2 regions of the Enterobacter sp. C4G1 genome follow, and region 2 is predicted to be linked to the other one. Evidence: predicted binding sites of a transcription regulator. Region 2 holds the regulator's gene; the other holds the start of a gene.

Region 1 (5,192 bases), 550 kb from region 2:
ATCTGGCCAGAATGTCGTGTGCAGACGGTTGGTATTTGACAGGACCACCACCCGGTGCCCTTGTTTGCGAAGTTTTTTCATGATGTCGGTGACTTCCGGGCGGATCGCCACAAATACAGCCTGCCAGCCGTGAGCAAATTGCTCGTAGCTTAATGACAGGTCCATTTCGTGACAAAAGCGCTCGGCAAACTCTTCATCACTGATTTCACCACGCTCATGCTGATGGAAGGTCTCACTCATCGCGAAGCTCTGTTTTAATGTCGCCAGCGGAACGCGGCTAAAGTCGCTCCATGCGCCCAGCACCCGATTAAAATCGATATCGACGATTACATTTCCTAAGTCAAAGATATAAAGCATGTTTATCTCCTTTTCGCCGTGGAAAAGTAACTGTAGCGGGAAAGATAAGCTTTGGCTATGCGCTGCGACATAACGCATAAAAAGAAAAACCCCGCCACAAAGGACGGGGTTTTGCAGACTAAAAGAAGCGTGAATTAGTCTTCTTTCGGACCGCGCATCGCACGTTTACGATCGTTCTCGGTCAGGTGACGTTTACGGATACGAATTGACTGTGGAGTCACTTCTACCAGTTCGTCATCATCGATGAATTCCAGAGCTTGCTCCAGGGTCATCTTGACTGGTGGAACCAGGACCGTTGCTTCGTCAGTACCTGACGCACGCATGTTGGTCAGTTTCTTACCGGTCAGGCAGTTTACAGTCAGGTCGTTAGAACGACTGTGAATACCGATGATCTGGCCTTGTAAACTTCAGCACCGTGACCCAGGAACAGCTTACCGCGGTCCTGCAGGCTGAACAGTGCGAACGCAACCGCTTTACCCTGACCGTTGGAGATCAGAACGCCGTTGTTACGCTGGCCAACTTCGCCTGGACGAACGTCGTCGTAGTGGCTGAAGGTGGAGTACAGCAGACCAGTACCAGAAGTCATGGTCATGAACTCAGAACGGAAGCCGATCAGGCCACGGCTTGGGATCACGTAGTCGAGACGTACGCGGCCTTTGCCATCTGGATTCATGTTTTTCAGGTCGCCTTTACGCTCACCCAGAGCCTGCATTACAGAACCCTGATGCTGCTCTTCAACGTCCAGCGTTACGTTTTCGAACGGCTCTTGTTTACGGCCGTCGATTTCGCGGAAGATTACTTTCGGACGGGAAACCGCCATTTCGAAACCTTCACGACGCATGTTTTCGATAAGAACAGACAGGTGCAGCTCACCACGACCAGAAACACGGAATGCGTCTGCATCCGGAGTTTCTTCAACACGCAGCGCAACGTTGTGCACCAGCTCTTTGTTCAGGCGGTCAAGGATCTGACGAGAGGTAACGAACTTACCTTCTTTACCACAGAACGGAGAGGTGTTGACGTTGAAGAACATGGACACGGTTGGTTCATCAACGGACAGAGCTGGCAGTGCTTCGACGCTCTGCGGATCGCAGATGGTGTCGGAGATGTTCAGCTCACCCAGGCCGGTGATTGCGATGATGTCGCCAGCTTCAGCAACGTCACTCTCGATACGCTCAAGACCCAGGTGAGTCAGCACTTTACCGACTTTACCGTTACGGGTTTTGCCTTCGCTATCGATGATAGTAACCTGCTGGTTAGGCTTAACTTTACCGCGCTTGATACGACCAATGCCGATTACGCCAACATAGTTGTTGTAGTCGAGCTGAGAGATCTGCATCTGCAGGGTGCCGTCGAGATCAACGCTTGGTGCAGGAACACGGTCAACAATCGCCTGGTACAGCGGGGTCATGTCTTCAGCCATGTCTTCGTGGTCCAGACCTGCGATACCGTTCAGCGCAGAAGCGTAAACGATAGGGAAGTCCAGCTGCTCGTCGGTCGCATCAAGGTTAACGAACAGGTCAAATACCTGGTCAACAACCCAGTCAGGACGCGCGCCAGGACGGTCAACCTTGTTGATAACAACGATTGGCTTCAGACCATGGGCAAATGCCTTTTTGGTCACGAAGCGCGTCTGCGGCATTGGGCCATCCATTGCGTCAACGACCAGCAGCACGGAGTCTACCATGGACATTACACGTTCAACTTCACCACCGAAGTCGGCGTGCCCTGGGGTATCAACGATGTTGATACGGTAGTCATTCCATTTAATCGCGGTGTTTTTCGCGAGGATGGTAATCCCACGCTCTTTCTCCAAATCGTTGGAGTCCATCACGCGTTCTTGAGTTTCGGCACGAGCATCAAACGTACCGGATTGCTGCAGCAGCTTATCAACCAGGGTAGTTTTACCATGGTCAACGTGCGCGATGATGGCGATGTTACGCAAATTTTCGATCACAACTTTGCCTCAGGCATTTAGAAATAGCGCGTTATTGTACACGGATTAATCGCACTACAAAACAGGATCACAAACATCCCCCGCAAACAAGTATTGCAGAGATGCTTTGTGATCGCTTTCACGGAGCGGTAAAGGGCGCTTTAACGTAAATTGCACCAATATGGTGCTCAATGTTCACCATGGAGCACTATACTGGTGCAACATAACCATCATGGTGCAGCCCTTTTGCACTATGGTGCGCATGATAACGCCTTTTTGGGGTGTTTTAAAAGTTGGCACAGATTTCGCTTTATAAAAAATATGGCAACACAGCCAGTACAAGACAAAAATTGAAGACCTCGTTACCACGACGACAATGACCAATCTGGAGAGTTAAGTATGTCCGCTGAACACGTTTTGACGATGCTGAACGAACATGAAGTGAAGTTTGTTGATCTGCGCTTCACCGATACCAAAGGTAAAGAACAGCACGTCACAATCCCTGCACATCAGGTGAACGCCGAATTCTTTGAAGAAGGCAAAATGTTTGACGGCTCCTCCATTGGTGGCTGGAAAGGCATTAACGAATCAGACATGGTTCTGATGCCGGACGCAACTACTGCGCTCATTGACCCGTTCTTCGAAGAACCTACTCTGATCATCCGTTGCGATATTCTCGAACCAGGCACACTGCAAGGTTACGACCGTGACCCACGCTCCATCGCTAAGCGCGCAGAAGAGTACCTGCGTTCTACCGGTATCGCAGACACCGTTCTGTTCGGGCCAGAGCCAGAATTCTTCCTGTTTGACGACATCCGTTTTGGTGCTTCAATTTCTGGTTCCCACGTTGCTATCGATGACATCGAAGGCGCATGGAACTCCTCCACCAAATATGAAGGTGGTAACAAAGGTCACCGTCCAGGCGTGAAAGGCGGTTACTTCCCGGTTCCTCCGGTCGATTCCTCACAGGACATCCGTTCTACCATGTGTCTGATCATGGAAGAGATGGGCCTGGTTGTTGAAGCTCACCACCACGAAGTGGCAACTGCTGGCCAGAACGAAATCGCAACCCGCTTCAACACCATGACCAAAAAAGCGGATGAGATTCAGATCTACAAATACGTTGTGCACAACGTTGCGCACCGTTTCGGTAAAACTGCGACCTTCATGCCAAAACCAATGTTTGGCGACAACGGTTCCGGTATGCACTGCCACATGTCTCTGTCCAAGAACGGCACCAACCTGTTCTCTGGCGACAAATATGCGGGTCTGTCCGAGCAAGCGCTGTTCTACATCGGTGGTGTTATCAAACACGCTAAAGCGATCAACGCCCTGGCGAACCCAACCACCAACTCCTACAAGCGTCTGGTCCCAGGCTATGAAGCACCAGTAATGCTGGCTTACTCTGCCCGTAACCGTTCTGCTTCTATCCGTATCCCGGTTGTTGCTTCTCCGAAAGCGCGTCGTATCGAAGTTCGCTTCCCGGACCCAGCAGCTAACCCATACCTGTGTTTCGCTGCTCTGCTGATGGCTGGTCTTGACGGTATCAAGAACAAGATCCACCCAGGTGAAGCAATGGACAAAAACCTGTATGACCTGCCGCCAGAAGAAGCGAAAGAGATCCCACAGGTTGCCGGTTCTCTGGAAGAAGCGCTGCAGGCGCTGGACGCAGACCGCGAGTTCCTGACTGCCGGTGGTGTGTTCACTGACGATGCTATCGATGCATACATCGCTCTGCGTATCGAAGAGAACGACCGTGTGCGTATGACTCCGCACCCAGTTGAATTCGAACTGTACTACAGCGTTTAATTTTTAACGGGTTTCGCGCGACTTTTTACGCGCGACCCCGAAAGCTGTTTTTTTGTTGCCGTGGAAACTTTCAGCCCATCTTCGGATGGGCTTTTTTCTCCACCAACAACCTGATCTCACGCGCTTTTACGCCGAAAAAGCTATACTGCACTAAATTAGTGCAAACAACTCCAGGAGACTGCTGAATGGCAACTGGCACGCTGCCCGATGCTGGGCAGATCCTCAATTCTTTAATTAACAGTATCTTGTTGGTCGACGACGAGCTGGCAGTGCATTACGCCAACCCGGCGGCACAGCAACTGCTTGCCCAGAGCGCACGCAAACTGTTTGGTACACCGCTCCCGGAATTGCTGAGCTACTTTTCACTGAATATTGGCCTGATGCAGGAAAGTTTACAGGCCGGTCAGGGGTTCACCGATAACGAAGTGACGCTGGTGATAGACGGACGTTCCCATATTCTTTCGCTGACGGCGCAACGCCTTCCTGAGGGGCTTATTCTGCTCGAAATGGCACCGATGGATAATCAGCGTCGCCTTAGTCAGGAACAGCTCCAGCATGCTCAGCAGATCGCTGCCCGGGATTTGGTGCGTGGCCTGGCCCATGAAATCAAAAACCCACTGGGTGGTTTGCGCGGTGCGGCGCAGCTGCTGACAAAAGCACTCCCCGACCCTGCGCTTGCCGAATACACCAACGTCATCATTGAGCAGGCAGACCGTCTGCGTAATCTGGTCGACAGACTGCTTGGGCCGCAGCAACCGGGAATGCACGTATCAGAAAGCATTCATAAAGTGGCCGAGCGAGTGGTGAAACTCGTGTCGATGGAGCTACCGGAAAACGTCACGCTGGTGCGCGATTACGATCCAAGCCTGCCAGAACTGGCGCACGATCCTGACCAGATTGAACAGGTTCTTTTGAATATCGTGCGTAATGCCCTTCAGGCGCTTGGGCCTGAAGGTGGTGAAATTATTCTGCGTACCCGTACCGCTTTCCAGTTAACGCTGCACGGTGTGCGTTACCGACTTGCGGCAAGAATAGACGTTGAGGATAACGGGCCAGGCATCCCATCGCATCTTCAGGACACATTGTTCTA
Region 2 (5,192 bases):
GAAACTGTCCATCGCGCCTGAGCATGTTGCCTATGTTGGCGACGATCTGATCGACTGGCCGGTGATGGCCGAAGTGGGGCTGAGCATCGCGGTAGCCGATGCCCATCCGCTGTTGATACCGCGTGCTGACTATGTCACCCATATCAACGGCGGTCGCGGTGCCGTACGTGAAGTCTGCGATCTGCTTCTGCTGGCGCAGGGCAAGCTTGAAGAGGCCAAAGGGCAATCAATATGAGTAAAACCAGACGTTGGGTTATCATTCTGCTAACGCTTGTCGCACTGGTACTGATTGGCGTAAACCTCGCTGACCGTGACGATACACAACCGGAAGTGTTCAACAATAGCGATCCAACATACAAAAGCGATCACAGTGACACGGTGGTTTACAGCCCAGAAGGTGCGCTGAACTATCGCCTGATTGCAACGCATGTTGAGTATTTTTCAGATGATGGTATCTCGTGGTTTACCCAACCGGTAATGACCACATTTGATACCGATAAAGTGCCAACGTGGTCGATTAAGTCTGACAGAGCAAAATTAACAAATGACCGTATGCTTTATCTGTATGGTCATGTTGAGGTCAACGCCCTGACCGCTGACTCTCAACTGCGTAAAATTACAACAGATAATGCCCAGATTAACCTGGTGACCCAGGATGTGACTTCGCAAGATCTGGTTACACTGTATGGCACAACATTTAATTCCAGCGGTCTGAGAATGCGCGGGAACTTACGCAGCAAAAACGCCGAGCTGATTGAAAAGGTTAGATCCTCTTATGAAATTCAAAACAAACAAACTCAGCCTTAATTTTGTTATCGCCAGCGCGCTGCTGGCAGCCAGTCTTCCCGCACTTGCTGTGACTGGTGATACCGAACAGCCGATTCATATTGAATCTGACACCCAGTCTCTCGATATGCAGGGTAATGTCGTCACCTTTACCGGCAACGTCGTCATGACTCAGGGCACCATCAAAATTAATGCCGACAAAGTGGTCGTTACCCGTCCGGGCGGCGAGCAAGGCAAAGAAATTATTGATGGTTATGGCAACCCGGCAACCTTCTACCAGATGCAGGACAACGGTAAACCGGTGAAGGGCCACGCCACACATATGCACTATGAACTGGCGAAGGATCTTGTCATTCTGACCGGTAACGCCTACCTGGAACAGCTGGACAGCAATATCACCGGCGACCAGATCACCTATCTGGTGAAAGAGCAAAAAATGCAGGCTTCCAGCGAGAAAGGCAAACGCGTTACCACCGTGCTTGTTCCTTCACAGCTGCAAGATAAAGGCAAAAGCCAGGCCCCGGCACAGAAGAAGAGTAACTAATTCGTTATGGCAACATTAACTGCAAAAAATCTCGCTAAGGCCTATAAGGGCCGCCGCGTCGTGGAAGATGTCAGTCTGTCCGTCAACTCCGGCGAAATTGTTGGCCTTTTAGGTCCCAACGGTGCGGGTAAAACCACTACCTTCTACATGGTGGTGGGCATTGTGCCGCGTGATGCAGGCAACATTGTCATTGATGATGAAGATATCAGCCTGCTGCCGCTGCACGCCCGTGCGCGCCGTGGTATCGGCTATCTTCCTCAGGAAGCGTCCATTTTCCGCCGTTTAAGCGTCTTCGATAACCTGATGGCCGTCTTGCAGATCCGCGACGATCTGTCGAGCGAGCAGCGTCAGGATCGCGCTAACGAACTGATGGAAGAGTTTCATATTGAACACCTGCGCGATAGCTTAGGTCAGGCACTGTCAGGCGGTGAACGTCGTCGTGTCGAGATTGCGCGCGCACTGGCTGCAAACCCGAAATTCATCCTGCTGGATGAACCCTTCGCGGGCGTTGACCCTATTTCCGTCATCGATATCAAACGTATTATTGAACATCTGCGTGACAGCGGGCTTGGCGTACTGATCACTGACCACAACGTCCGTGAAACGCTGGCCGTTTGTGAACGCGCTTATATTGTGAGCCAGGGCCATCTGATTGCCCACGGTACGCCGACGCAGATCCTCGAAGATGAGCATGTTAAGCGCGTGTACCTTGGGGAAGACTTCAGACTCTGATAGGGTAGAGGTAACGTAACGCCGCACCGGAGAAAAATGCTCTGAACATGAAGCAAGGTTTGCAATTAAGGCTCAGCCAACAACTGGCGATGACGCCACAGCTACAACAAGCGATTCGCCTGTTGCAACTGTCCACGTTAGAACTTCAGCAGGAACTCCAGCAAGCACTGGACAGCAACCCGTTGCTGGAGCAAACCGATCTTCATGACGAGGTAGATACTCAGCAAACGCAGGACACCGAAACGCTCGATACCGTTGATGCTCTCGAACAAAAAGAGATGCCGGACGAGCTGCCTTTGGATGCCAGCTGGGATGAAATTTACACCGCAGGAACCCCGTCCGGGACGCGCGCGGACTACCAGGATGATGAGCTACCGGTCTATCAGGGCGAAACCACCCAGTCGCTTCAGGATTACCTTATGTGGCAGGTGGAGTTAACGCCATTCTCTGACACCGATCGTGCGATTGCAACATCCATTGTCGATGCCGTTGATGACACCGGATATTTGACCGTTTCTCTGGACGATATTCTTGAAAGCATCGGCGATGAGGAGATCGAACTCGAGGAAATTGAAGCGGTTCTGAAGCGTATTCAGCGCTTCGACCCGGTTGGCGTGGCCGCGAAAGATCTGCGCGACTGCTTGCTGATCCAGCTTTCTCAGTTCGCCAAAGAGACCCCCTGGATTGAAGAAGCCCGGTTAATCATCAGCGATCATCTGGATCTGCTGGCAAACCATGACTTCCGTACACTGATGCGCGTCACCCGCCTGAAAGAAGAGGTGTTGAAAGAAGCCGTCAATCTGATCCAGTCGCTTGATCCTCGCCCCGGACAATCCATCCAGACCAGCGAACCCGAATACGTTATCCCGGATGTGCTGGTCAGAAAACATAACGACCGCTGGGTTGTAGAATTGAATTCAGACAGCATTCCTCGCCTGCAAATCAACCAGCAGTACGCCTCCATGTGCACCAGCGCACGCAACGACTCCGACAATCAATATATTCGTAGCAATCTTCAGGAAGCGCGATGGCTGATCAAAAGTCTGGAGAGCAGAAATGATACGCTGCTCCGTGTAAGCCGCTGTATTGTCGAGCAGCAGCAGGCGTTCTTTGAGCAGGGCGAAGAGTATATGAAACCGATGGTGCTGGCAGATATTGCCCAGGCCGTCGAAATGCATGAATCAACCATTTCCCGCGTGACAACGCAGAAGTATCTGCACAGTCCACGTGGTATTTTTGAGCTTAAGTATTTCTTCTCCAGCCACGTGAATACCGAAGGCGGCGGCGAAGCCTCGTCGACGGCAATTCGCGCACTGGTGAAGAAGTTGATCGCCGCGGAGAATCCCGCGAAGCCACTGAGTGACAGTAAGTTAACCACCATGCTGTCCGATCAGGGTATCATGGTGGCACGCCGTACTGTTGCAAAGTATCGAGAGTCTTTATCCATTCCGCCGTCTAACCAGCGTAAACAACTGGTCTGACACAACCGATAAGGAAGACACTATGCAGCTCAACATCACAGGACACAACGTCGAAATTACTGATGCTTTACGCGACTTTGTGAACGCTAAGTTCACGAAACTTGAACAGTATTTCGAAAGGATCAACCAGGTCTATATTGTGTTGAAAGTGGAGAAAGTGACTCATATCTCGGATGCAACCCTGCACGTGAACGGGGGTGAACTCCATGCCAGTGCGGAAGGGCAAGACATGTATGCTGCTATCGACGGCTTGATTGACAAGCTCGCACGACAGCTTAATAAACATAAAGATAAACTGAAACAACACTAATTGTCCGGGCAGTTAACGGGTGCAGGAAGGCCTGTTGTGAAACACAACAGGCCATTTGTACAGTTAGCGCTTAGGTGAAATTATGATGAACAACGATTCCGCTCTTCAACTGAGCAATGTCCTTAACCAGGAATGTACCCGTAGTGGCGTTCACTGCCAGAGCAAAAAACGTGCGCTGGAAATCATCAGTGAACTGGCCGCAAAACAGCTGGGCCTGCCGTCGCAGGTGGTGTTCGAAGCTATTCTGACCCGCGAAAAAATGGGCAGTACTGGCATTGGCAACGGCATTGCTATCCCGCATGGTAAGCTGGAAGAAGACACCCTGCGTGCCGTCGGTGTATTTGTGCAGCTCGAAACGCCTATCGCCTTCGACGCCATCGATAATCAGCCAGTCGATCTCCTCTTCGCGCTGCTGGTTCCTGCTGACCAGACCAAAACCCATCTGCATACGCTTTCGCTGGTCGCTAAACGTCTGGCTGATAAAACTATTTGCCGTAGACTGCGCTCAGCCCAAAGTGATGAAGAGTTATATCAAATTATCACTGAAGCAGAAGGCAATCAGGATGATGCATAACCGGGAGATGTCCTTTACATCTGTTGTCCTGAGGAGAAACGGAACATGGTGCTGATGATCGTCAGCGGTCGTTCAGGGTCGGGTAAATCCGTCGCCCTCCGCGCGCTTGAAGATATGGGTTTTTACTGTGTCGATAACCTGCCGGTTGTGCTGCTGCCCGACCTGGCCCGGACGCTCGCGGACCGACAAACGTCTGCTGCCGTCAGTATCGACGTCCGTAACATGCCAGAATCACCGGAAGTCTTTGAACAGGCGATGAGCAACCTGCCTGACTCGTTTTCGCCTCAGTTGCTGTTCCTTGATGCTGACCGTAACACACTGATCCGTCGTTACAGCGATACCCGCCGTTTGCATCCGCTCTCCAGTAAGAATCTCTCTCTGGAAAGCGCCATCGACGAAGAGAGCGACCTGCTGGAGCCATTGCGCTCTCGTGCAGACCTCATTGTCGATACATCTGAAATGTCCGTTCACGAACTGGCTGAAATGCTCCGAACTCGTTTGCTGGGTAAACGCGAGCGCGAACTGACAATGGTGTTCGAATCCTTCGGCTTTAAGCACGGCATTCCTATCGATGCGGATTATGTTTTCGACGTGCGCTTCCTGCCTAACCCCCACTGGGATCCCAAACTGCGTCCAATGACCGGTCTTGATAAACCCGTGGCGGCGTTCCTCGACAGGCACACAGAAGTTCACAATTTTATCTACCAGACGCGCAGTTACCTTGAGCTATGGTTACCTATGCTGGAAACAAACAATCGCAGCTAC

The links. The regulator sigma-54, encoded in region 2, starts transcription at its own class of promoters, with help from an activator protein. The targets are predictions, from matches to a motif close to GTTGGCACANNTTTCGCTNT.
Region 1: glnA (glutamate--ammonia ligase) is a predicted target of sigma-54. The motif match lies at 2,586-2,605, and genes of this name have one in related genera.

What each region holds. Positions count from the first base shown of each region.
Region 1 covers NZ_JBQVVV010000001.1:1,045,742-1,050,933, forward strand. The annotation lists gene yihX (glucose-1-phosphatase) at 1-357, opposite strand, end outside; partial or broken gene typA (ribosome-dependent GTPase TypA) at 492-2,314, opposite strand; gene glnA (glutamate--ammonia ligase) at 2,693-4,102, shown strand; gene glnL (nitrogen regulation protein NR(II)) at 4,288-5,192, shown strand, end outside.
Region 2 covers NZ_JBQVVV010000001.1:498,228-503,419, forward strand. The annotation lists gene kdsC (3-deoxy-manno-octulosonate-8-phosphatase KdsC) at 1-235, shown strand, start outside; gene lptC (LPS export ABC transporter periplasmic protein LptC) at 232-807, shown strand; gene lptA (lipopolysaccharide ABC transporter substrate-binding protein LptA) at 776-1,330, shown strand; gene lptB (LPS export ABC transporter ATP-binding protein) at 1,337-2,062, shown strand; gene rpoN (RNA polymerase factor sigma-54) at 2,110-3,543, shown strand; gene hpf (ribosome hibernation promoting factor) at 3,566-3,853, shown strand; gene ptsN (PTS IIA-like nitrogen regulatory protein PtsN) at 3,936-4,427, shown strand; gene rapZ (RNase adapter RapZ) at 4,473-5,192, shown strand, end outside.